DNA from 4 places in the Streptomyces sp. NPDC004561 genome. Region 2 is predicted to be linked to each of the others. Evidence: riboswitches for the same ligand, from Rfam matches in the RefSeq annotation. Region 2 holds a riboswitch; each other region holds the start of a gene.
The links. Region 2 has a riboswitch for cobalamin ahead of ACWEN3_RS26805 (CbtB domain-containing protein). Riboswitches for the same ligand answer to the same signal wherever they lie in the genome.
Positions count from the first base shown of each region.

Region 1 (5,262 bases), on a different contig from region 2:
GACCTGCTGCGCCGCACGGGCCGGATCGACGCCGCCCTGGACGCCTACCGCACCGGCCTCGGCCACCGCACCACCCCGGGCACCACCACCCTGGGCCCGGCCCCGGCCCAGCCGCCGCTGTAGCCGCCGGGGGCCGCGGGGCTCACACCTGGGCGCGGCCCTGCCTGCGGATGTCCGCGAGCCTCAGCGCGCCGACCTGCACGGCCGCCTGGGTCGCGTCGTTCGGCACGTCGCCGAGGCCGCCGTTGGTGAGGGCGAAGGCGTCCCCGCCGACCCGGACGGCGGCCACCTCCAGCGTGAGCGTCGCCTCCTGTCCGTCGGTGGTCGTACCGGCGAGGGTGACCCGCAGTCCCTGGCGCGCGTCACCGACCTCGGGCAGCGGGGCCTCGGAGACCTGCACGTCCTCGACGGTGCCGTCCTGCGTGGTGGCCGTGAACCGGGCGCACTGCGCCGGCATCGTCCGCAGCCACGCCAGCGCGGAGTCCACGTCGGCCGGGCGGCGCGCGCCGATCTGGTAGCGGAGCTGGGCGTTGGTGTCGGCGTCGTCCAGGCCGACGGCGACGCGTGCCGGGCCGCCGAGGAGCTGGTCGCTGTAGAGGGCGTCCAGCAGCCGCTGGCACTCCCCGGCCGAGGTGGCCGCCTTCAGCAGCCCGTCCCGCCAGGTGGCCGCGCCGCGCGTCGCGGTCCAGGGGGCGCCGAGGTCGGTCTGGGTGATGAGCGCGGCCTGCGCCTGCTCGTCGGTGAGCGTGGAACCGTCGCTCCGCGTGGTCGTCCTGGGCGTCGGGCTCGGCCGGTCGATCGTGGGGAAGGGCTGCGGCGCGGTCGCCGGCTGCTTCAGGCTGAGGGCCGCGCAGCCGCCGAAGGCGAGGAGGCCGGTGGCTATGAGGGACAGCAGGAGGCGGCCGTGGGGGCGTATCTCGGTGTACATCGGGGTGCCTCCTGGACGGCGGGCCGGTGGGGGTTGCCTCCTCTCACGCCACCACCGCCCCGACCGGCCCACCAGCGCGACGGGCCGTCCGGGTGCCAGCCGTCCGGGTGAGCGGGTCGTCCGGGTGCGGGCCGGGGAGAACCCCTGGTCCGGCCCGCGTCCCCCGGTCTGCCGCACCGGCCGCCGGACGGGGCGGTCGTACGGCACACCCCGGCGGTGTGCGTCCGGCGCCCGCGAGGCCGCCGGGCCCTGACCCTCATCTAGGGTTCGGGAGTCGGTTGTACAGGGGTACGACGAAGGAGCCCGCCGTGGACGGTCAGCCCATCCCCGTGATCATCGACTGCGACACCGGCGTCGACGACGCCCTGGCCCTGCTGCTCGCGGTGCGCCACCCGGGCCTGGACCTCAGGGCGGTGACCTGTGTCGCCGGGAACACGGACGTCGACGGCGTGGTCCGCAACACCCTGACCGTGCTGGAGCGGGCGGGCGCCCCCGACATCCCGGTGGGCCGGGGCGCCGAACGCCCGCTGATCGAACCGGCCCGCTCGGCCCGGCATGTGCACGGCAGCGACGGCATGGGCGACCTGGGCCTGCCGGCCCCGGCCCGCGCCCCCGCCGACGTGGACGCCGTGACCCTCCTGCGCCGCGAGATCCTGGCCTCCCCCCGCCCGGTGACGCTGATCCCCACCGCGCCCCAGACGAACATCGCCCTGCTGCTGCGCACCCACCCGGAGGTGACCCGCAACATCGAGCGGATCGTCTTCATGGGCGGCGCGGTCGCCACCGGTAACGCCACGCCCGTCGCCGAGTTCAACGTCTGGCACGACCCGGAGGCGGCGGCGATCCTGCTCACGGCCGGGGTGCCGATCACGATGTACGGCCTGGACGTCTTCATGCGGGTGGTGGTGCCCGCCGCGGACGTCCACCGGCTGCGCGCGAGCACCGACCCCGGCACCCGGCTGGCCGGCGACCTCCTCGCGCACCGCCCGGCCGCGCAGGGCGAGCCCCCGGAGGCGGAGGAGGCGGGCGGCGTCTTCGACGCGGGCGCCGTGTGCGCGGTCGCCGACCCGGCGGGCATCACCACCCGGCTGCTGCCGGTCGAGGTCTCCCTCGCCCCCGGCCCCACCCGCGGCCAGACCGTCGTCGACCGCCGCCCCCGCCCCGGCGAGTCCGAGATCCACGGGGGCCGCCGCGAACAGCCCCTGGTGGACGTCGCGCTGGACGTGGACGTGGACCGGTACGTGAAGCTGTACCTGGAGACGGTGGAACGCTAGGGGGTGTCCGAGGCGGCGGCCCGGGCCGTCCAGCGCTCCTCCACCCTGGCGAACCGCCAGTACGACAGGGCCGCCGCCCACACCACCACGAACAGGCCGACGATGAGGTATCCGGCGCTGTCCAGGCTCAGCCCGGCCACCCAGCCGGTGACCGGGTCGGTCAGCCCGAACTTCTCGTGCAGCACGCCGACCAGTTCGATCGTGCCGATGAAGAAGGCGACGGCGACGGACAGGCCGGTGATGGCGAGGTTGTAGAACACCTTGCGCACGGGGTTGGAGAACGCCCACTGGTAGGCGAAGTTCATGAACGTGCCGTCCAGCGTGTCGAAGAGGCTCATCCCGGCGGCGAACAGCAGCGGCAGACAGAGGACCGCGTACCAGGGCAGCCCCGCCGCAGCGCCCGAGCCGGCCATCACCATCAGCGTGACCTCGGTGGCCGTGTCGAAGCCGAGCCCGAAGAGGAAGCCGAGCGGGAACATCTGGCCCGGCCGGGAGACGGACCGGGTCAGCCGCCCGAGGATCCGGTTCATGAACCCCCGCGAGTCCAGGTGCTGTTCCAGTTCCCGCTCGTCGTACGACCCGGCGCGCATCGCGCGGAAGACCTTCAGGATGCCCACCAGGGCGACCAGGTTCAGGGCCGCGATGAGGTAGAGGAACGTCCCGGAGACCGTCGTCCCCAGGAAGCCGAGCACCTGGTGGGTCCGGGAGTGCTCGTCCATCACCCGGCCGGCGAGCCGGGTGCCGCCCGCGATCAGCAGGGCGAGGACCACCACCACGCTGGAGTGCCCGAGCGCGAACCAGAAGCCCACCGACACCGGTCGCTTGCCGTCGGCCATCAGCTTGCGGGTGGTGTTGTCGATCGCGGCGATGTGGTCGGCGTCGAACGCGTGCCGCATGCCCAGGGTGTAGGCGGTGACGCCGAGGCCGATGCCGAAGACGTCGGCGCCGACCCTGTAGTGCTCGGGTACGACGAGAAGGAGCAGGATCCCGAGGGCGACCACGTGCAGGGCGACGATCACCGCCAGCAGCCCCGCCGTCTTCAGGGTGTCCTCGCGCCGCCACTTGAAGGAGGCCGCGGCGGCCGGGGCCGTACGGGCAGGGTCGGACAGGGGCATCCGGTTCACGCTCCAGCACCTCGTGGATCACTTCGTGAGATGCCGCGGCCGGTCTCCTGGCTTACGGGTCGTGCGTCCGCCGTCCCTGCCTTCCCGGCAGGCCCTGCGGCCGACCAGTGGCCCGGCGCTGGTCACGCCGGACGGGACGAAGACTCCCCGATCACAGTGGCGAGGGCCGCTCCGGTTTCGCACCGGCTTCCCGAACACCACGGCCCGCCCACCGTAGGGGGCCGGGCCCTCGGCTGCATAGCTGCACAACCGCGCAGGTATTCAAGATCACATGACGGCCTGGCAGGATGACGCCATGCATCTCGTGCCGGCCGACCGAGCGGGCCGTCGCACCATCGACGGCCACCGGGTGTGCGAGGCGATCGCCGCCATCGGCGACGCGGGACGGGTACGCGCCTGGGCCGACCGCTTCGCCCTCCTCGCCGACCCCAACCGGCTCGCCCTGCTCCTCGCGCTCCACCGCGCCGGCCCCCTCGCCGTCTCCGACCTCGCCGTCGCCACCGGCATGAACGACCCCGCCGTGTCACAGGCCCTGCGGCTGCTGCGCGCGGCGGGGGCCGTGGCGGGCGCGAAGGAGGGCCGGGTGGTCAGGTACCGGCTGGTGGACGGCGAGTTGCGGGGGCTGCTGGAGCACTGCGGGGCCTGAACCCTCCGCCGGGAGGCCCCTTCCGGTGTCCGAAGGTTCCCTTTCCGGATGATGTGGACAGATTCCCTACGTCCAGCGAACGTCGTACCGCCCGAACGGAACGCTTATGGCAGACCTCTCGTCCAGGAACCCCGACTGGTGGCGGCAGGCCGTGATCTACCAGGTCTATCCGCGCAGCTTCGCCGACGCCGACGGCGACGGCCTCGGTGACCTGAAGGGCCTCACCCAGCGCCTGAACCACCTCGCCGCGCTCGGCGTCGACGCCCTGTGGCTCAGCCCCTTCTACCCCTCGGAACTCGCCGACGGCGGCTACGACGTCGCCGACCACCGGGACGTCGACCCCCGCCTCGGCACCCTGGACGACTTCGACGCCCTGGTCGCCGAGGCCCACCGGTTCGGCCTGAAGGTCGTCGTCGACATCGTCCCCAACCACACCTCGCACCGGCACCGCTGGTTCCGGGAGGCGCTGCGCGCCGGCCCCGGCTCCCCGGCCCGCGACCGCTACGTCTTCCGCCCCGGCCGCGGCCCGGGCGGCGAACTCCCGCCCTCCGACTGGCAGTCCGTCTTCGGCGGCAGCGCCTGGCGGCGCACCCCCGACGGCGAGTGGTACCTGCATCTGTTCGCCCCCGAGCAGCCCGACCTGAACTGGGACAACGAGGAGGTCCGCGCCGACTTCCGCACCACCCTGCGCTTCTGGTCCGGCCGGGGCGTCGACGGCTTCCGCGTCGACGTGGCTCACGGCCTGGCCAAGGACCTGACCGAGCCGCTGCGGGACGTCGGCGGCATCGGCGCCACCGGCGAGGCGGCCCTGCCGCGCGTCGCGCCGGGCAGCCACCCCTACTGGGACCGCGACGAGGTCCACGAGATCTACCGGGACTGGCGCAAGGTCTTCGACGCCTACCGCCCGCCGCGCTCCGCCGTCGCCGAGGCCTGGGTGCCGGGCGCCCGCCGCGCCCTGTACGCCCGCCCCGACGAACTCGGGCAGGCCTTCAACTTCGAGTACCTGGAGGCGCACTGGGACGCGGCGGAACTGCGCCGGGTCATCACCGAGGAACTGGCCACCGCCCGGGCCGCCGGCGCCTCGGCCACCTGGGTGCTCTCCAACCACGACGTCGTCCGCCACGCCTCCCGCCTCATGCTCCCGCCCGGCACCGACCCCGGTGCCTGGCTGCTGTCCGGCGGCCACGCGCCCGAGGTCGACGCGGGGGCGGGCCTGCGCCGGGCCCGGGCCGCGACCCTGCTGATGCTGGCGCTGCCCGGGTCGTCGTACCTCTACCAGGGCGAGGAACT
Region 1 is NZ_JBSGDB010000103.1:466-5,727, forward strand. It holds partial or broken gene ACWEN3_RS16205 (transcriptional regulator) at 1-123, shown strand, start outside; gene ACWEN3_RS16210 (hypothetical protein) at 143-928, opposite strand; gene ACWEN3_RS16215 (nucleoside hydrolase) at 1,237-2,202, shown strand; gene ACWEN3_RS16220 (HoxN/HupN/NixA family nickel/cobalt transporter) at 2,199-3,317, opposite strand; cobalamin riboswitch at 3,347-3,543, opposite strand; gene ACWEN3_RS16225 (ArsR/SmtB family transcription factor) at 3,622-3,972, shown strand; gene ACWEN3_RS16230 (glycoside hydrolase family 13 protein) at 4,079-5,262, shown strand, end outside.
Region 1: linked by a shared signal. The riboswitch ahead of ACWEN3_RS16220 (HoxN/HupN/NixA family nickel/cobalt transporter) and the one ahead of ACWEN3_RS26805 (CbtB domain-containing protein) in region 2 are both predicted to bind cobalamin.

Region 2 (5,262 bases):
CACAGTTCGACCAGACCGGCGACGTTGGAACTGGCCAGGGTCGCGCCGTCCGGGCTGAATACGACCGAGTTCACTTCCTTGGTCGTGGTGTGCGCCTCGGCCACGGCGTTGTTGAGCGTAGCGATCTTCGTGTAGGCGGCAGCGCTCCAGATGGAGATCGTCCCGTTGCCATTGGCGCTGGCCAGGATCGCCCCTTTAGGGCTGAAGACGACCGAGTTGATCGATACGACGCCAGGGTCGGTGAGGGTGGCGACACGCTTGCGGGTTGCCGTCTCCCACAGCGAGATCGTGCCGTTGTAGTGGGGGTTCTTGCTGGGGTCCTTGCTGTCGGCGCCGGCCAGGAACGCACCGTCCGGGCTGAACGCCACGGCGTTCACTCCCAGGAACGGTGTATCGGTGAAGTCGGTGAAGGTCGCGGTGCCTTTGCGGGCCGCGATGTCCCAGAGCGAGATCGTGGCGTCGAAGTTGCCGAGGGCGAGCACCTTGCCGTCCGGGCTGAAGGCTGCATCGGCCGCTCCGCTCGCGGGAAGCGTGGCGTACAGAGTCGGTCGGGGACGTGAACCCCGGCTCCCCGTGCGTGCGGCGCCCTTGCCCTTGCCCTTGGTGCTGTCGCCGGACGAGGAGGCGGCGGACAGACTCAGCGGAACGGCTGTGGCGGTGGCCACGACCCCGAGCCCGGCGAACAGCAGGGCCCGGCGCCCGTGAAAGCGCACGCGCTCCTTGGCTTCTTCCCGCCCGTCCGGGTCAGGGGGATCGAGTAGACCGCTTGGGGTCTGCTGCCACCCGACAGGCTCGTCAATCGAAGGATCATCGGCGGGAGTTGCCTCGTAGCCGGCGTTACGGGCGAAGGGGAACCGGTGGGCGTCGCGCACGCCGCCGTCGACCGGCTGCGGCAGCTTCGCCCGCAGCAGACGGGTCCGCATCTCGACAAAGATCTGACGTAAGGTCAACTCTGCGGGTTTACCTGGGATCCCGGTCCCCACCACGTCGATCAGGGTGTGGGTGAAGTGCGTCAGCCGACCACCCAGAGGGGACTTGGCCTTCTCGTAGCGCGAACTGGCGCCCACGAAATACAGCCCGTCGACCGGCCAGAGGTCCGTCAGATCGGTGGCCCCTGACTGGAAGTGGAAGTCGGCGTCCAGGCCGAGCTCGGCATGGCAACAGTCCAGGACCACCAGCTTGGTGGCGGCCGGCGATCCGCGCAGGACCTCGAGCAACCGCGGGTAGAGCAGCGCCGAGTCCGGGAGCACCTCCGGATCCGAGGAGGTACCGGTCAGGGCGAGCGCCAACTGTCCTGCTCGGGTGCGCATTCCGTGGCCCACGTAGTAGACCAGCAGGACATCGGTCACGTCCCGTACCTGCGCGACGAGTTCCATCACGGCGTCCCGCGGGCTGTCCATGTCCTCCAGCGCCGTGATGCGGTCGCGTGGCCAGCCACACAGGTCGCCGGTCAGCAGGTCCACCATGGCGCTGACGCAGGTGTCGGCGGGCAGCGGTCTGATCGCCAGGTCACGGTAGTGGGAGGTACCGATCAGGATTGCCCGCGAACGGGAGCGATCACCCCTCGTCATCGAAGAGTTTCTCGAGCAGGGGCAGGACCTCTTCGACGTTCTTCGCGGTGACCTCCAGGCGGTCCTCGCCGCGGCGGAACGTCAGCGTGATCCCGGACCCCCGGGATTCGACGAGCGTCTTGACGATCTGGAACAGGATGGTGATCGCCCCACCGGAACAGGCGACCGTGACGAACTCCAGCACGGAGCCCTGTTCGCCGGGGGCCGCCGCAACCGGCACGCCCCGCACGCGGAGTCCGGTCACCCCACGCAACTCGTCGTACACGGCGTCGAGATCGTCCGGATGCCCGCTCCGGATCTCCACCGCCTCGCCGCCGTCCCCACCAGGCACCTTGGCCCCCGCCCTCCATCGCGCATACGGCTGTACCCCAACGATTATTCCAGGAGGCGGCGCCCGAGCGAAGGAGGCAAACGCGAGTGTCGTCGAACAACTGACGTTGTGCGGGCTCTAGTTACTCAGCTCGCGGGCTGGTGGGAGACCCGGGACCGCGTCTTCGGCGAGTACGACACCAGGAGGTTCTTGGTCTGCCGGTGGTACACGAACGAGTTCCCGTCCGGCCAGCGTAAACGAGCGGAACGTGCAGCGCGGCCACCCGCTCGGCACCTCAGAACTCCCACGTAGAGTGCCTGGTAATCCTCGAACCGGCCGCGAAGGGGATGGGACAACCGACTGTGGCGGCTCGGTGACGAGTTGGCGGTGCGCATGCCGCGGACATCACGCGCCCCGGCCCTTCTGCGCAAGGAACAGCGATGGTTGCCCGTCCTGGCCCCGCGTCTGCCGCTCCCGGTGCCCGTACCCGTGGTGACCGGCGCACCGTCCGAGCGACCGCCGGTATCCGTGAGGTCTGGGAGGACGCCGTCTCAGCCCCGGCTTGGCCGGGATCGCCTGCCTGGCTTCACGGTGACCTGCATGCCGCCAACGTCGTCGTCTCGGACGGCACGCTCTCCGGCGTGATCGACTTCGGCGATCTCTGCGCCGGCGATCCGGCGACGGATCTCGCGGCCGCGTGGCTGCTGCTTCCCCGAGGCGCGGCCGCACGGTTCTTCGACGGATACGCGCACGCGGACGAGGCGACGATCCGGCGTGCGCGCGGATGGGCCGTCCTGCGCGCCGTCTCCCTCATCGGCATCGGCCAGGCATGGGAGCGCGGCCTGCCCGGTGGGCAACCCACGTGGGGACGCGCGGGCCGGAACACGCTCGACCGTGTTCTGGCGTCGTCCTGAGCGGGTGTTCCGCCTGTCCCGGGCCGCTGCCGTCTGCTTACGAGCCGGAGTACGACACAGGCCCCCGGATGATTCCGGGGGCCCTCTGTTGTCCGGGAGGGTCAGCGCGCGGCCGGAACCGCTCGCCCGGCCGCGGTCTTCCTCGGCCGGGGGTTCAGCACCCGCTCCGCCAACTCGCCGAAGAGCAGGCCGAATCCGCCCCACAGGACGGCCTGGATCGCCAGTGCGGAGAGCCGGAACCGCCATAGCAGGGTGGCCGGGAACTGCTTCGGCACCTCGTTGACGGCCGGCAGGAACTGGCAGGCCAGAGCGATCACGACGACGAACGCGGCCACCGCGGCCACCGTCGCCCACCAGGTGCCCACAGCGGGCGCCAGGCGCTTGCCCAGGATGGTGGCGGCGATCGCCAGCAGGACGCTGAGCAGCATCATCAGGAAGTACAGGGTGGTCCGCTTGCCGATGGTGTCGGGGTTGCCGACCGACGGCGGGTTGGCCGGGTACTTCAGGAACGGCACGACGTACACGGCGAGCAGTGCGCAGCCCGACAGCAGCAGCGCCGTGGCGCGCGGGCCGAAGCGCCCCACCCGGCCGAGCGCGAAGCAGAAGGCGAGCGCCGCGATACCGCCGAACGCGACCCCGTAGACGAGGACGCCGGTGGCCAGGCCGGCGGTGGACTGCAGGGAGCGGGAGACGACTTCCATCTCGTGCTCGTGGGAGTGGGCCTCCTCGAAGCTGATCGCCTTGTCGACGCTCGGCTCTCCGAGGAGATAGGCCACGATCAGGGCGAGCCCGCCGGCCGCGAGGCCGGCGAGCATCCCCCGTACGAGAAGGTTCCGTACGGTTGCTGAGTTCATGGGCGTGCGCTGTCCCCTCGCGTCAGTGGCAGGGGAAGCCGAGCAGGTGGCGCGCGTCGTGCACCCACTCATGGACGTCCGTGCCGCTGAACACGGAGGTGGCGCCCTGTTCGGCGCCGACGAAGTACAGCAGGACCAGCATCAGGATGCCGAAGAAGACCGCCCAGGGAGCTATCGCCTTCAGCGGCAGCTTGGTGGGGAGGGCGGGGGTGGTGGCTGTCGGCCGGGCGACGGTCTGCGCCATGGCAGGACCTCCTCTGGGAGTTCGCGTCCCATCTCGGTGGTGCACAGGACGACGGCCACGGGTCTGACTCACGAGCACCCTCGGGTGCCCGCATACAGTGGCGCGACCGTGCCGGATTCCCACCGGCTTCCGTCTCGCCGTCGTCGATATCGGACAGACCGTACCGCGTGGCGCGCACGCGGCCAAGACGGCGTCCGCCCGGCGTGATCTTCCTCTCCCACCTGTCACGCAGACGTCCGCCCCTCCGCCCGGCGTCGCCAACATCGCCTGGAACGGGCGCCGTTCGCGCGACGCCGTGGAGGCCGCACGGGCTCAGGGGTCCGCGCGGCGCCGCGGAGGCGTGAAGGTGTAGAGGTCGAGGATGTCCGGCAGGGCGGCCACGCCCGGGCCGCCGGCCCGCACCCAGGCGGCGATGTCCTCGGTCGCGTCGGGATCGTTGACGAGTCCCAGCCAGACGGGCCGCGCACCGGCTGCCCGTCCCGCGGCGGACGGCTGTACGACGACGACGTTGGCCTGGTCGCACACGTCGAGGCAGTCGGAGACGCGCACCGGAACCTCCGCCCGCAGACGCGCGGTCTGCGCCGCGTGATCCACCCCGGTCACCTTGGGACTGCCGCAGCAGCAGTCCCGGCACACGACGACCCGGCACGGCACCGGACCGCTTTCGTCCGCCGTCCCGCCTGATGTCTCCTGCGCCGGCTTCTCGGGCATGCCACGCCCCTCCCCTCCCGGGGAGATCCGCCCCGGTGTTCGTCGAGGAGGCGACCGCGTGAGTCTCCTGGCTCCCGGATCGTCGCTCGCCCCGCCTTCCCGCCCGGGTCGGGGCGGTGGCCTGCCGGAACTCGCTGACCGGTCACAGTGGCGGGACCGCGCCGGATTCACACCGGCTTCCTCGGACCGCCGTCGCCTTATGTCGCCGATCATCATCCCATCACCGGCGCCCCACGCCCGCCCGCCTCCGGGAGAGGACGCCGGCGCACCTGGCGCAACGGCGTGGCAGCGGCCGTCAGAAGGGCGGCAAGACTTTGCGCGAGGGCTGTTCGAAGTCCCGGAACAGAGGTGAGATGGAAGCGGTTCCATGGAGGATCGCCGGCTGTGCAGCCTTCGGCCGGCGGGTGGAGAACGGTGAATGCGATGTCAGAGTCCAGACCGCCCTCAGCCGCCCGTGTCGTGGTGGGAGTCAGCGGGTCGCCGGGGAGCCTCCACGCGCTGGGCCGTGCCGCCGGCGAGGCACGGCGCCGGGGGGCCGAGCTCTGGCCTGTGCTGGCCTGGGAGCCGCCTGAGGGTGATCTCGCGGCCCGCAGGTTCCCGGCCGCGGCCGCCATGGTCGGGGAGTGGGAGCGGCTGGCCGAGGAGAGGCTCGCCCGGG
Region 2 is NZ_JBSGDB010000233.1:5,690-10,951, forward strand. It holds gene ACWEN3_RS26785 (caspase, EACC1-associated type) at 1-1,571, opposite strand, end outside; gene ACWEN3_RS26790 (effector-associated constant component EACC1) at 1,558-1,902, opposite strand; partial or broken gene ACWEN3_RS26795 (phosphotransferase) at 2,227-2,795, shown strand; gene ACWEN3_RS26800 (CbtA family protein) at 2,897-3,649, opposite strand; gene ACWEN3_RS26805 (CbtB domain-containing protein) at 3,672-3,893, opposite strand; cobalamin riboswitch at 3,929-4,071, opposite strand; gene ACWEN3_RS26810 ((2Fe-2S) ferredoxin domain-containing protein) at 4,206-4,604, opposite strand; cobalamin riboswitch at 4,666-4,786, opposite strand; gene ACWEN3_RS26815 (universal stress protein) at 5,028-5,262, shown strand, end outside.

Region 3 (5,262 bases), on a different contig from region 2:
GCTCGCCGGGGCCGGCGGCGTCGACCTGCAGTTGCTCGGCATCGGGACCGACGGCCACATCGGATTCAACGAGCCGTGCTCCTCGCTCGCCTCGCGCACCCGGATCAAGACCCTGACCGAGCGGACCCGGATCGACAACGCGCGCTTCTTCGACGGCGACATCGAGCAGGTGCCGCACCACGTCATCACCCAGGGCATCGGCACCATCCTGGAAGCACGCCACCTGGTGCTGCTGGCGACCGGCGAGGGCAAGGCGGACGCGGTCGCCGCGACCGTGGAGGGCCCGGTCGCGGCCGTCTGCCCGGCCTCCGCGCTCCAGCTCCACCCGCACGCCACGGTGGTCGTCGACGAGGCGGCGGCCTCCGAGCTGAAGCTGGCCGACTACTTCCGGCACACCTACGCGGGCAAGCCGGAGTGGCAGGGGATCTAGTCCGCCGCCCGATGGACTAGACCAACCGCGCCGCGGCGGTATATAGAGAAGATCACGGAGCGTGCGGGTGGAGTCCTGACAGCGGAACCCGTGCCACGATGTGAGCCGTGGCCGATGGGATGTCGGTCGCTTTCGGCATCCGGAGCCGGGAAGGCAGAGCATGAGCACCGACGTCAGCAGTGCGGAGAACGAGGCCGGCGCGACCGTCCGTACCGCGCGCGTGCCGAAGTACTACCGCCTGAAGAAGCACCTGCTCGACATGACGGAGACGCAGGCACCGGGCACGCCGGTCCCGCCCGAGCGCACGCTCGCGGCCGAGTTCGACACGTCCCGCACCACCGTCCGCCAGGCCCTGCAGGAGCTGGTCGTGGAGGGCCGGCTCGAACGCATCCAGGGCAAGGGCACCTTCGTCGCCAAGCCCAAGGTCTCCCAGGCGCTCCAGCTCACCTCCTACACCGAGGACATGCGCGCCCAGGGCCTGGAGCCGACCTCGCAGCTGCTGGACATCGGCTACATCACCGCCGACGACCGGCTCGCCGAGCTGCTAGACATCGCCGCCGGCGGACGCGTGCTGCGCATCGAGCGGCTGCGCATGGCCAACGGCGAGCCCATGGCGATCGAGACCACGCACCTGTCGGCCAAGCGCTTCCCGGCCCTCAGACGCTCCCTGGTGAAGTACACGTCCCTCTACACCGCGCTCGCCGAGGTCTACGACGTCCATCTGGCCGAGGCCGAGGAGACCATCGAGACCTCCCTCGCCACCCCGCGCGAGGCGAGCCTGCTGGGCACCGACGTCGGACTGCCCATGCTGATGCTCTCCCGGCACTCCCTGGACCACGAGGGCAAGCCGGTGGAGTGGGTGCGGTCCGTCTACCGGGGCGACCGCTACAAGTTCGTGGCCCGGCTCAAGCGGCCGGCCGACTAGAACCCACACCCGTTCGCCGAATCGACATACCGAGATACGGCCGAGGTCTTCCACTGCCGCGACCCCGTCACCTAGATTGCCTGCGCGTTACACAGATGATCAGCGAGGGGACGGAGCATGGCATGTCCGAAACGCCTGAAGTGAGACCACCGCTAGTGACACCGGTCCGGGTGATCATCGGCGTGTGTCTCGTCGCGCCGTTCGTGGCGATGCTCTGGGTCGACTCGTACGCGAAGACGGATCCCGCGTTCATCGGGATCCCGTTCTTCTACTGGTACCAGATGGCCTGGGTGCTGATCTCCACCGCACTCACGATGCTCGCGTACAAGCTGTGGCAGCACGACCAGCGCGGCCGCGCTGCCCGGAAGGGCGGTGCCGAGTGAAGAACGGCGTCAACGGCGTCGCGCTCGGCGTCTTCATCTTCTTCTTCCTGGCCGTCACGGTCATGGGCTTCCTCGCCGCCCGCTGGCGCAGGGCCGACAACGAGCACTCCCTGGACGAATGGGGCCTGGGCGGACGGTCGTTCGGGACCTGGATCACCTGGTTCCTGCTCGGCGGTGACCTGTACACGGCGTACACCTTCGTCGCCGTACCCGCGGCGATCTACGCGGCGGGCGCGTCCGGCTTCTTCGCGGTGCCGTACACCATCCTGGTCTACCCGCTGATCTTCACCTTCCTGCCCCGTCTGTGGTCGGTCTCGCACCGCCACGGGTACGTCACCACCTCCGACTTCGTGCGCGGCCGGTTCGGCTCCAAGGGCCTGTCGCTCGCGGTGGCGCTGACCGGCATCCTCGCGACGATGCCGTACATCGCGCTGCAGCTCGTCGGCATCCAGGCGGTGCTGGACGTGATGGGCGTCGGCGGCGGGGACAACACCAACTGGTTCGTGAAGGACCTGCCCCTGCTGATCGCCTTCGGCGTGCTGGCCGCCTACACGTACTCGTCGGGTCTGCGGGCCCCCGCGCTGATCGCGTTCGTGAAGGACGCGCTGATCTACATCGTCATCGCGGTGGCGATCATCTACATCCCGATCAAGCTGGGCGGGTTCGACGACATCTTCGCCAAGGCGGCCCACGCGTTCAGCCAGGTCAACCCGGCCACCGGCAAGCCGCGCGGGACGCTCACGCCCCCGGCGGCAGGCCAGTGGACGTACGCGACGCTGGCCCTCGGCTCCGCGCTCGCCCTGTTCATGTACCCGCACTCGATCACCGCGACGCTCTCCTCCAAGAGCCGTGAGGTGATCCGGCGCAACACCACGCTCCTGCCGCTGTACTCCCTCATGCTCGGCCTGCTGGCCCTGCTGGGCTTCATGGCGATCGCGGCCGGGGTGAAGGTCACCAACGGTCAGCTGGCGATCCCGCAGCTGTTCGAGGACATGTTCCCCGACTGGTTCGCGGGCGTGGCGTTCGCCGCCATCGGCATCGGCGCCCTGGTCCCCGCGGCCATCATGTCCATCGCGGCCGCGAACCTCTTCACCCGCAACATCTACAAGGACTTCATCAAGCCGGACGCCACGCCGAAGCAGGAGGCGCAGGTCTCCAAGCTCGTGTCGCTGCTGGTCAAGGTGGGCGCGCTGGCCTTCGTCCTCACCATGGACAAGACGGTCGCCATCAACTTCCAGCTGCTGGGCGGCATCTGGATCCTGCAGACCTTCCCGGCCCTGGTCGGCGGCCTGTTCACCCGCTGGTTCCACCGCTGGGCCCTGCTCGCCGGCTGGGCGGTCGGCATGGTCTACGGCACGGTCGCCGCGTACGGCGTCGCCTCGCCGACCCAGAAGCACTTCGGTGGTTCGGCGAAGGAGATCCCGGGCATCGGCGAGATCGGCTACATCGGCCTCACGGCCTTCGTGCTCAACGTCGTGGTGACCGTGGTCCTCACCTTCGTCCTGAAGGCCCTGAAGGCCCCCGAGGGCGTCGACGAGACCAGGCCGGACGACTACACGGCGGACGCGGGCGACCCCGGTGTCCAGGTGGAGCTTCCGCCCGCGACCGCGGGCACCGGTCACTGAACCACCGCCGTACGACGGGCCGCCGGAGAAAAACCGGCGGCCCGTCGCCGTACTCCTCCAGCAGACTCGGTCCCATGGACTTCCTGATCCGGCACGCCACACCCGACGAGTACGGCTCCCTCGGTGAGATCACCGCCCGGGCCTACCTCGACGACGGCCTCCTCGACTACGGCGAGGACGACGAGTACCTGCCCGTGCTGAGGGACGTCGCGCGGCGGGCCGCCGCGGCCGAGGTGCTCGTGGCGGTCCGGGACGGCGAACCGCTCGGCGGCGTCACCTTCGTCCCCGGCGGCGGCCCCGTCGCCGACATCGCGGGCCCCGGGGAGGCGGAGATCCGCGCCCTGGCCGTCGGGCACGGGGCGCGCGGGAAGGGCGTCGGCGAGGCCCTCGTCAGAGGTTGCGTCGAGCGCGCCCGCACCACGGAAGGCTGCGTCTCCGTCGTCCTGTCGAGCCGGCGCGCCATGCACACCGCCCATCGGCTCTACGAACGCCTCGGCTTCGTTCGCACTCCCGAGCGGGACTGGAATCCCGTGCCGCACCTGGACGACATCACGCTCCTCACCTACAAGTTGACGCTGTGAAGCCGGAGCGACACAACATCTGGGGGTGACACGACAGCCCGACACTAGATGTATGCTCATGCTCGCTGTCGCCGCAGGGGAATCCGGTGCGAATCCGGAACTGTCCCGCAACGGTGTACTTGCGTGCATCCGCACGCCTGTTCAAGTCCGAGGACCTGCCGGCAGCGCACCCGGCCGTCCGGTCCGGGTGCCCTGAGACGTCCGGGCCTCGTGGAGTGGGCCGGTGGACGCGACGCCGTGTGCGCTCGTGACTGCCCTCTGCCCTCCGCCAGGCCCGCGTGCCGAGCGAGGGAGAGCCCCACGTGACCATCGCGCCAGCCGAACCGGCTTCAGCCACAGGTCTGGAGAACGACGGACCCGGTGCCGCGCTGCTGCGGACCCTGACCGAGCTGACCGCCGACCTCCCCGACGCCGACCCCGGCCGGGTCGCCGCCGCCGCGCTGCGCGGCCGGTCCGCCCGCGCGGACGAGTCGGAGCTGCGCGAGCTGGCCACGGAGGCCGCCGCGGGACTCATCTCCGAGGACCCCGCCTACTCCCGGTTGGCCGCCCGGCTGCTGACCGTCTCCATCCGCGCCGAGGCCGCCTCGCAGGGCGTGACGTCGTTCACCGAGTCCGTGGCCGTCGGCCACCGGGAGGGCCTGATCGCCGACCGGACCGCCGAGTTCGTGCGGCTGCACACCGGGCGGCTGGACCTGCTGATCGACCCGGCCGCCGACGACCGCTTCGGCTACTTCGGGCTGCGCACCCTGCACAGCCGCTACCTGCTGCGGCACCCGATCACCCGCAGGGTCGTCGAGACGCCCCAGCACTTCATGCTGCGGGTCGCCGCCGGTCTGGCCGAGGACGACACCGTCCGCTCCGTCGACGAGGTCGCCGCGCTCTACGGGCTCATGAGCCGCCTCGACTACCTGCCCTCCTCCCCCACGCTCTTCAACTCCGGCACCCGGCACCCCCAGATGTCGTCCTGCTACCTGCTGGACTCCCCGCTGGACGAGCTGGACTCCCTCTACGACCGCTACCACCAGGTCGCCCGCCTCTCCAAGCACGCCGGCGGCATCGGTCTGTCGTACTCCCGCATCCGCAGCCGCGGTTCGCTGATCCGGGGCACCAACGGGCACTCCAACGGCATCGTGCCGTTCCTGAAGACCCTCGACGCCTCGGTCGCCGCCGTGAACCAGGGCGGCCGGCGCAAGGGCGCGGCCGCGGTGTACCTGGAGACCTGGCACTCCGACATCGAGGAGTTCCTGGAGCTGCGGGACAACACCGGTGAGGACGCCCGCCGTACGCACAACCTGAACCTCGCGCACTGGGTCCCGGA
Region 3 is NZ_JBSGDB010000018.1:6,391-11,652, reverse strand. It holds gene nagB (glucosamine-6-phosphate deaminase) at 1-430, shown strand, start outside; gene ACWEN3_RS04260 (GntR family transcriptional regulator) at 591-1,355, shown strand; gene ACWEN3_RS04255 (DUF3311 domain-containing protein) at 1,478-1,738, shown strand; gene mctP (monocarboxylate uptake permease MctP) at 1,735-3,363, shown strand; gene ACWEN3_RS04245 (GNAT family N-acetyltransferase) at 3,438-3,944, shown strand; cobalamin riboswitch at 3,997-4,121, shown strand; gene ACWEN3_RS04240 (ribonucleoside-diphosphate reductase subunit alpha) at 4,247-5,262, shown strand, end outside.
Region 3: linked by a shared signal. The riboswitch ahead of ACWEN3_RS04240 (ribonucleoside-diphosphate reductase subunit alpha) and the one ahead of ACWEN3_RS26805 (CbtB domain-containing protein) in region 2 are both predicted to bind cobalamin.

Region 4 (5,262 bases), on a different contig from region 2:
CGTGGGTGTGGACGACCGCGCGGGCGTCGGTGGTGCGGTAGACGGCTAGGTGCATGGGCAGCTCGCTGGTCGGCACCAGCGTGCCGAGCACCTGGCGTCCGGAGAGGTCGACGCCGGTGATGTCGTCCGGGGTGAGCCGGTCGTAGGGCACGCCCGACGGGGTGACCAGCACGAGGTCCCCGACGCGTGCGGAGACGTTGCCGGAGGTGCCGACGACCAGCCCGTCGGCGACGCTGCGGCGTGCCGTCGCGACCAGTGCCGCCCACAGGTGTGCCGTTTCCTCGTCCGCGTCGCGTCGCTGTTCGGTCATGCGGCGATCCTGCCAGCCGGCCCGGCGGCGGGCGGGGCGGTCCGGCCGCCGGAGCCGGTCGCACGAGGCCGTGCGAGGTCACCCGAGGCCGTGCCCCCGAACGGGGGATCTCGCCGCGAAACGCCATAAAACAGTACCGGTTCGATGATCTACGGGCCTTCAATGATCCCGCTTGCCGCCGGACGGACTGGCCGTCCACCACCCCGGGAGAGACGGCACATGGCCCGTGAACGCACCTCCATCCGCCGCCGCGCCGGTGTCCTCGCGGCGGCCGCGGCCGCGCTCGTCCTGGCGAGCGCCACCACCGCCTCGGCCGCCGGCCCTCCCGCGTGGGCCGGGGACCTGCCCCGGGGGCACGACGTCTCGTCCCACCAGAAGCAGGTGGACTGGCCGGCCGCGCAGGACGACGGCGCGCGGTTCGTCTACGTCAAGGCGACCGAGTCCACGGACTACCGCAACCCCTACTTCGACGAGCAGTACGACGGCGCGCGCGGGACGGGGCTGATCCGGGGCGCGTACCACTTCGCGCTGCCGGACCGGTCCTCCGGCGCCCGGCAGGCCGAGTTCTTCGTGCGCAACGGCGGGGACTGGCGGGCGGACGGCTGGACGCTGCCGCCCGCGCTGGACATCGAGTACAACCCGTACAGCGAGAAGCAGGAGTGCTACGGGCTGAGCACGAAGCAGATGGTCGACTGGATCTGGTCGTTCAGCGACGAGATGGAGCGGGAGACCGGCCGCCGCCCGGTGATCTACACCACGGCCCAGTGGTGGAAGCTGTGCACCGGCGACAGCAGCGCCTTCGCCTCCCGCCACCCGCTGTGGATCGCCCGGCACGGCAGCTCGGGCCCGGGGACGCTGCCGGGCGGGTGGCGGTCCTGGACGTTCTGGCAGTACGGCACCGGCGGCGGGCTGCCGGGTGACCAGAATCTCTTCAACGGGCCGGCGGGCGACCTGCGGGCCTTCGCCCGGGGTTGGTAGCCCAAGGCACGCTTGGGCCGACGACGGCGAACGGAATCCCCGTCCCTCGTCAAGGACACCCCGATGCCCGACTCAGTTCATCTTCCGTTCACCCAGGTTGCCTACGTTCAACCAGCCAACGACCTCGAACGATTGCCTGGGTAAATGGAAAGCTTCTCGCTGATCCTCGCGATTGTGGTGGTAACCGCACTCGCGTTTGATTTCACGAACGGTTTCCACGACACCGCGAACGCGATGGCCACCACCATCTCGACAGGCGCCCTGAAGCCCAGGATCGCGGTGACCATGTCCGCCGCCCTCAATCTGGTGGGCGCCTTCCTCTCCGTGGAGGTCGCGAACACGATCTCCAAAGGCCTCGTCGACGAGGCCGGCATCCGTCCCGAGGTCATCTTCGCCGCACTGGTCGGCGCGATCCTCTGGAACCTGGTGACGTGGCTGGTGGGTCTGCCCTCCAGCTCCTCCCACGCCCTGATGGGCGGTCTGATCGGCGCCACCGTCGCCTCCGCGGGCTTCGGCGCCGTGCACGGTGACGTGCTGGTCACCAAGGTGCTGCTCCCGGCGGTCGCCGCGCCCGTGGTGGCGGGCATCGCCTCGATGCTGGCCACCCGGTTCTCCTACGGCGTCGGCGGCAAGGCCGAGGGCGAGGCCACCCGCAAGGGCTACCGCGCCGGCCAGATCGCCTCCGCCGGCCTGGTCTCCCTCGCGCACGGCACCAACGACGCGCAGAAGACGATGGGCGTCATCACCCTCGCGCTGATCGCGGGCGGTTCCATCGCCCCCGACTCCAACCCTCCCACCTGGGTGATCCTCTCCGCGGGCCTGGCCATCGCGCTCGGCACCTACATCGGCGGCTGGCGCATCATCCGCACCATGGGCAAGGGCCTGACCGACCTGGAGCCGCGCCAGGGCTTCGCCGCCCAGACCAGCGCCGCGACGGCCATCCTGGCCTCCTCCCACCTCGGCTTCTCCCTCTCGACCACCCACGTCGTCTCCGGCTCGGTGATGGGTGCGGGCCTGGGCCGCAAGGGCGGAGTGGTCCGCTGGTCCACCGCGACCCGCATGACCGTCGCCTGGGTGCTCACCCTGCCGGCCGCCGCTCTGGTCGGCGCGGGCGCCGAGTCCGTCACGGCCCTGGGTGGCTGGGGCACCGCGGTCGTCGCCGTCTTCCTGGTCGCCGCGAGCGCCACGATCTGGAAGCTGTCCCGCCGCGAGGTCATCGACCACACCAACGTCAACGCCGTCGACGAGACCGCGGAGCCGGCCGGCGTGGTGACCGCCGCCATCGCCGCGGTGACCCCGCCCCCGGTGGGCACGGTCACCGGCGACCTGACGGCCACGATCGCCGCCCCGGCCGCCGAACCGGCCCCCGCCGTTCCCCCGGCCGCCACCGTCTGACCCCGGTCACTCCTCCGGTTACTAAGGAAGCATCCCCATGAAGATCGACTGGGCGGCCATCGGCTCCGTCTTCGGCGTCAGCCTCGTGGCCACCGTGGGCCTGGTGGCCCTGTTCACCCTCGGCATCAGGGGCCTGGCCCGGCGCGAGCAGGCCGCGGCCCAGGGCGACTCCGCCGCCCTCGCCGTCACCGGCGCCTACGTCTGCTTCGCGGCCTGCGCGGCGGCGGTGGCGTACGGCTTCTACCTGATCGTGGTCAAGGCCTGACCGAGGATCAGGGCCGAGGCTGACCCGGCACCCCGGAAAACCCCGAGAGGCTCCCCTCCACCTGGTGTGGAGGGGAGCCTCTCGCGTATCCGGCAGTCCCACGGTGTGGGGATCGGCACACTCTCCCCTCGCAGGTCAACGGCAGGTTGACGGCCGTTCCGGGCGCGTGGTGGACTGCCCAGGCCATCTACGGCGGCAGGAGAGGAAGCCGGTGCGAATCCGGCGCGGTCCCGCCACTGTCACCGGGGAAGAACACCCCGGAAGCCAGGAACTCTCACCGCCGGATCTCGTCGAACCAGGGCGTGGACACCCTGAGTGAGGACACGTGTCGTGATGCTCGGCTGCCGAAGGACCAGTACCAGGACCGCTCCTGTGCCCACGGCCGGCTGAGCCGATGGGTGCCGATCGCACATACGCGTACGGCGCCGCCGCCGGCCTCCTCGGTGACCTGCTCCTCGGCGATCCCCGCCACGGGCATCCGGTCGCCGTGTTCGGGCGGGCGGCCGCTGCCGTGGAACGCGCGTTGTGGCACGACCACCGCGGCTGGGGCGCCCTGCACACCGTCGTGTGCGCCGGTGGCGCCGTCGCGCTCGGCGCGGTCGCCGCACGCTCCGTACGCCCCTCCCCCGCCGTCACGGTCGCGCTGACCGCGGCCGCCACCTGGGCCGTCGTCGGCGGCACCTCCCTCGCCCGGGAGGCGCGGACCGTCGGGCGGGCCCTTCAGGCCGGGGACGTCGAGGCGGCACGGGCCCGGCTGCCCCACCTGTGCGGCCGGGACCCGCAGGCCCTGGACGCCGACGGCATCGCCCGGGCCGTGGTCGAGTCCGTCGCCGAGAACACCTCCGACGCCGTGGTGGGCGCCCTGGTGTGGGGCGCCGTGGCCGGAGTGCCGGGGCTGCTCGGGTTCCGGGCCGTCAACACCCTCGACGCGATGGTCGGTCACCGGTCCCCCCGCCACCGCCGCTACGGCTGGGCCTCGGCCCGCCTCGACGACCTCGCCGGCTGGCCGGGGGCCAGGCTGACCGCCGTACTCGCCGCCCTGGCCGGTCCCGATCCGCGGGGCGCCGTACGGGCGTGGCGGGCGGACGCGGCACGGCACCCGAGCCCCAACGCCGGGCCCGTCGAAGCCTCCTTCGCGGGCGCCCTCGGCGTGCGCCTCGGCGGAACCCTGTCCTACGGCGGCCGTGTCGAACACCGCCCCGTGCTGAACGGCGCCACCGGACGGGCCGTCAGGGCCACCGACGTCGACCGGGCCGTACGGCTCTCCCGCCGCGTCGGCCTGCTCGCGCTCGGCGTCACCGTCGCCGCGCGCCGACTCGTGAAGGGACGTGTGAAGTGAACGGTGGTCTCCTCGTCGCCGGCACCACCTCCGACGCCGGCAAGAGCGTCGTGACGGCCGGGATCTGCCGGTGGCTGGTGCGCCAGGGCGTGAAGGTCGCGCCGTTCAAGGCGCAGAACATGTCCCTCAACTCCTTCGTGACCCGCGAGGGGGCGGAGATCGGGCGGGCCCAGGCCATGCAGGCCCAGGCGTGCCGGATCGAGCCGACCGCGCTGATGAACCCGGTGCTGCTCAAGCCGGGCGGGGAGCAGAGCAGCCAGGTGGTGCTGCTCGGCAAGCCCGTGGGCGAGCTGAGCGCGCGCGGGTACCACGGCGGGCGGCAGCAGCGCCTGCTCGGCACGGTCCTGGACTGCCTGGCCGAGTTGCGGGGCACGTATGACGCGGTGATCTGTGAGGGGGCGGGCAGCCCGGCGGAGATCAATCTGCGCCGGACCGACATCGTGAACATGGGGATCGCGCGGGGTGCGCGGCTGCCCGTGCTGGTGGTGGGGGACATCGACCGCGGGGGCGTCTTCGCGTCCTTCTTCGGCACGGTCGCCCTGCTCTCGCCCGAGGACCAGGAGCTGGTCGCCGGGTTCCTGGTGAACAAGTTCCGCGGCGACGTCTCGCTCCTTGAGCCGGGCCTCGACATGCTGCACGGCCTCACCGGACGGCGCTCCTACGGCGTGCTGCCGTTCCGGCACGGGCTCGGCATCGACGAGGAGGACGGCCTGCGCGTCTCCCTGCGCGGGACCGTGCGCGAGTCCACCGTGGCCCCGCCCGTCGGCGAGGACGTGCTGCGGGTCGCCGTGTGCGCGGTCCCGCTGATGTCCAATTTCACGGACGTCGACGCGCTGGCCGCCGAACCCGGGGTCGTGGTGCGGTTCGTGGACCGGCCGGAGGAGCTGGCCGACGCGGACCTGGTCGTCGTTCCCGGGACCCGGGGCACGGTCCGGGCGCTGGAGTGGCTGAGGGCGCGCGGGCTCGCGGACGCCC
Region 4 is NZ_JBSGDB010000297.1:750-6,011, forward strand. It holds gene ACWEN3_RS30715 (class II aldolase/adducin family protein) at 1-310, opposite strand, end outside; gene ACWEN3_RS30720 (lysozyme) at 530-1,288, shown strand; gene ACWEN3_RS30725 (anion permease) at 1,433-2,683, shown strand; gene ACWEN3_RS30730 (hypothetical protein) at 2,721-2,948, shown strand; cobalamin riboswitch at 3,101-3,242, shown strand; gene ACWEN3_RS30735 (cobalamin biosynthesis protein) at 3,343-4,287, shown strand; gene ACWEN3_RS30740 (cobyric acid synthase) at 4,284-5,262, shown strand, end outside.
Region 4: linked by a shared signal. The riboswitch ahead of ACWEN3_RS30735 (cobalamin biosynthesis protein) and the one ahead of ACWEN3_RS26805 (CbtB domain-containing protein) in region 2 are both predicted to bind cobalamin.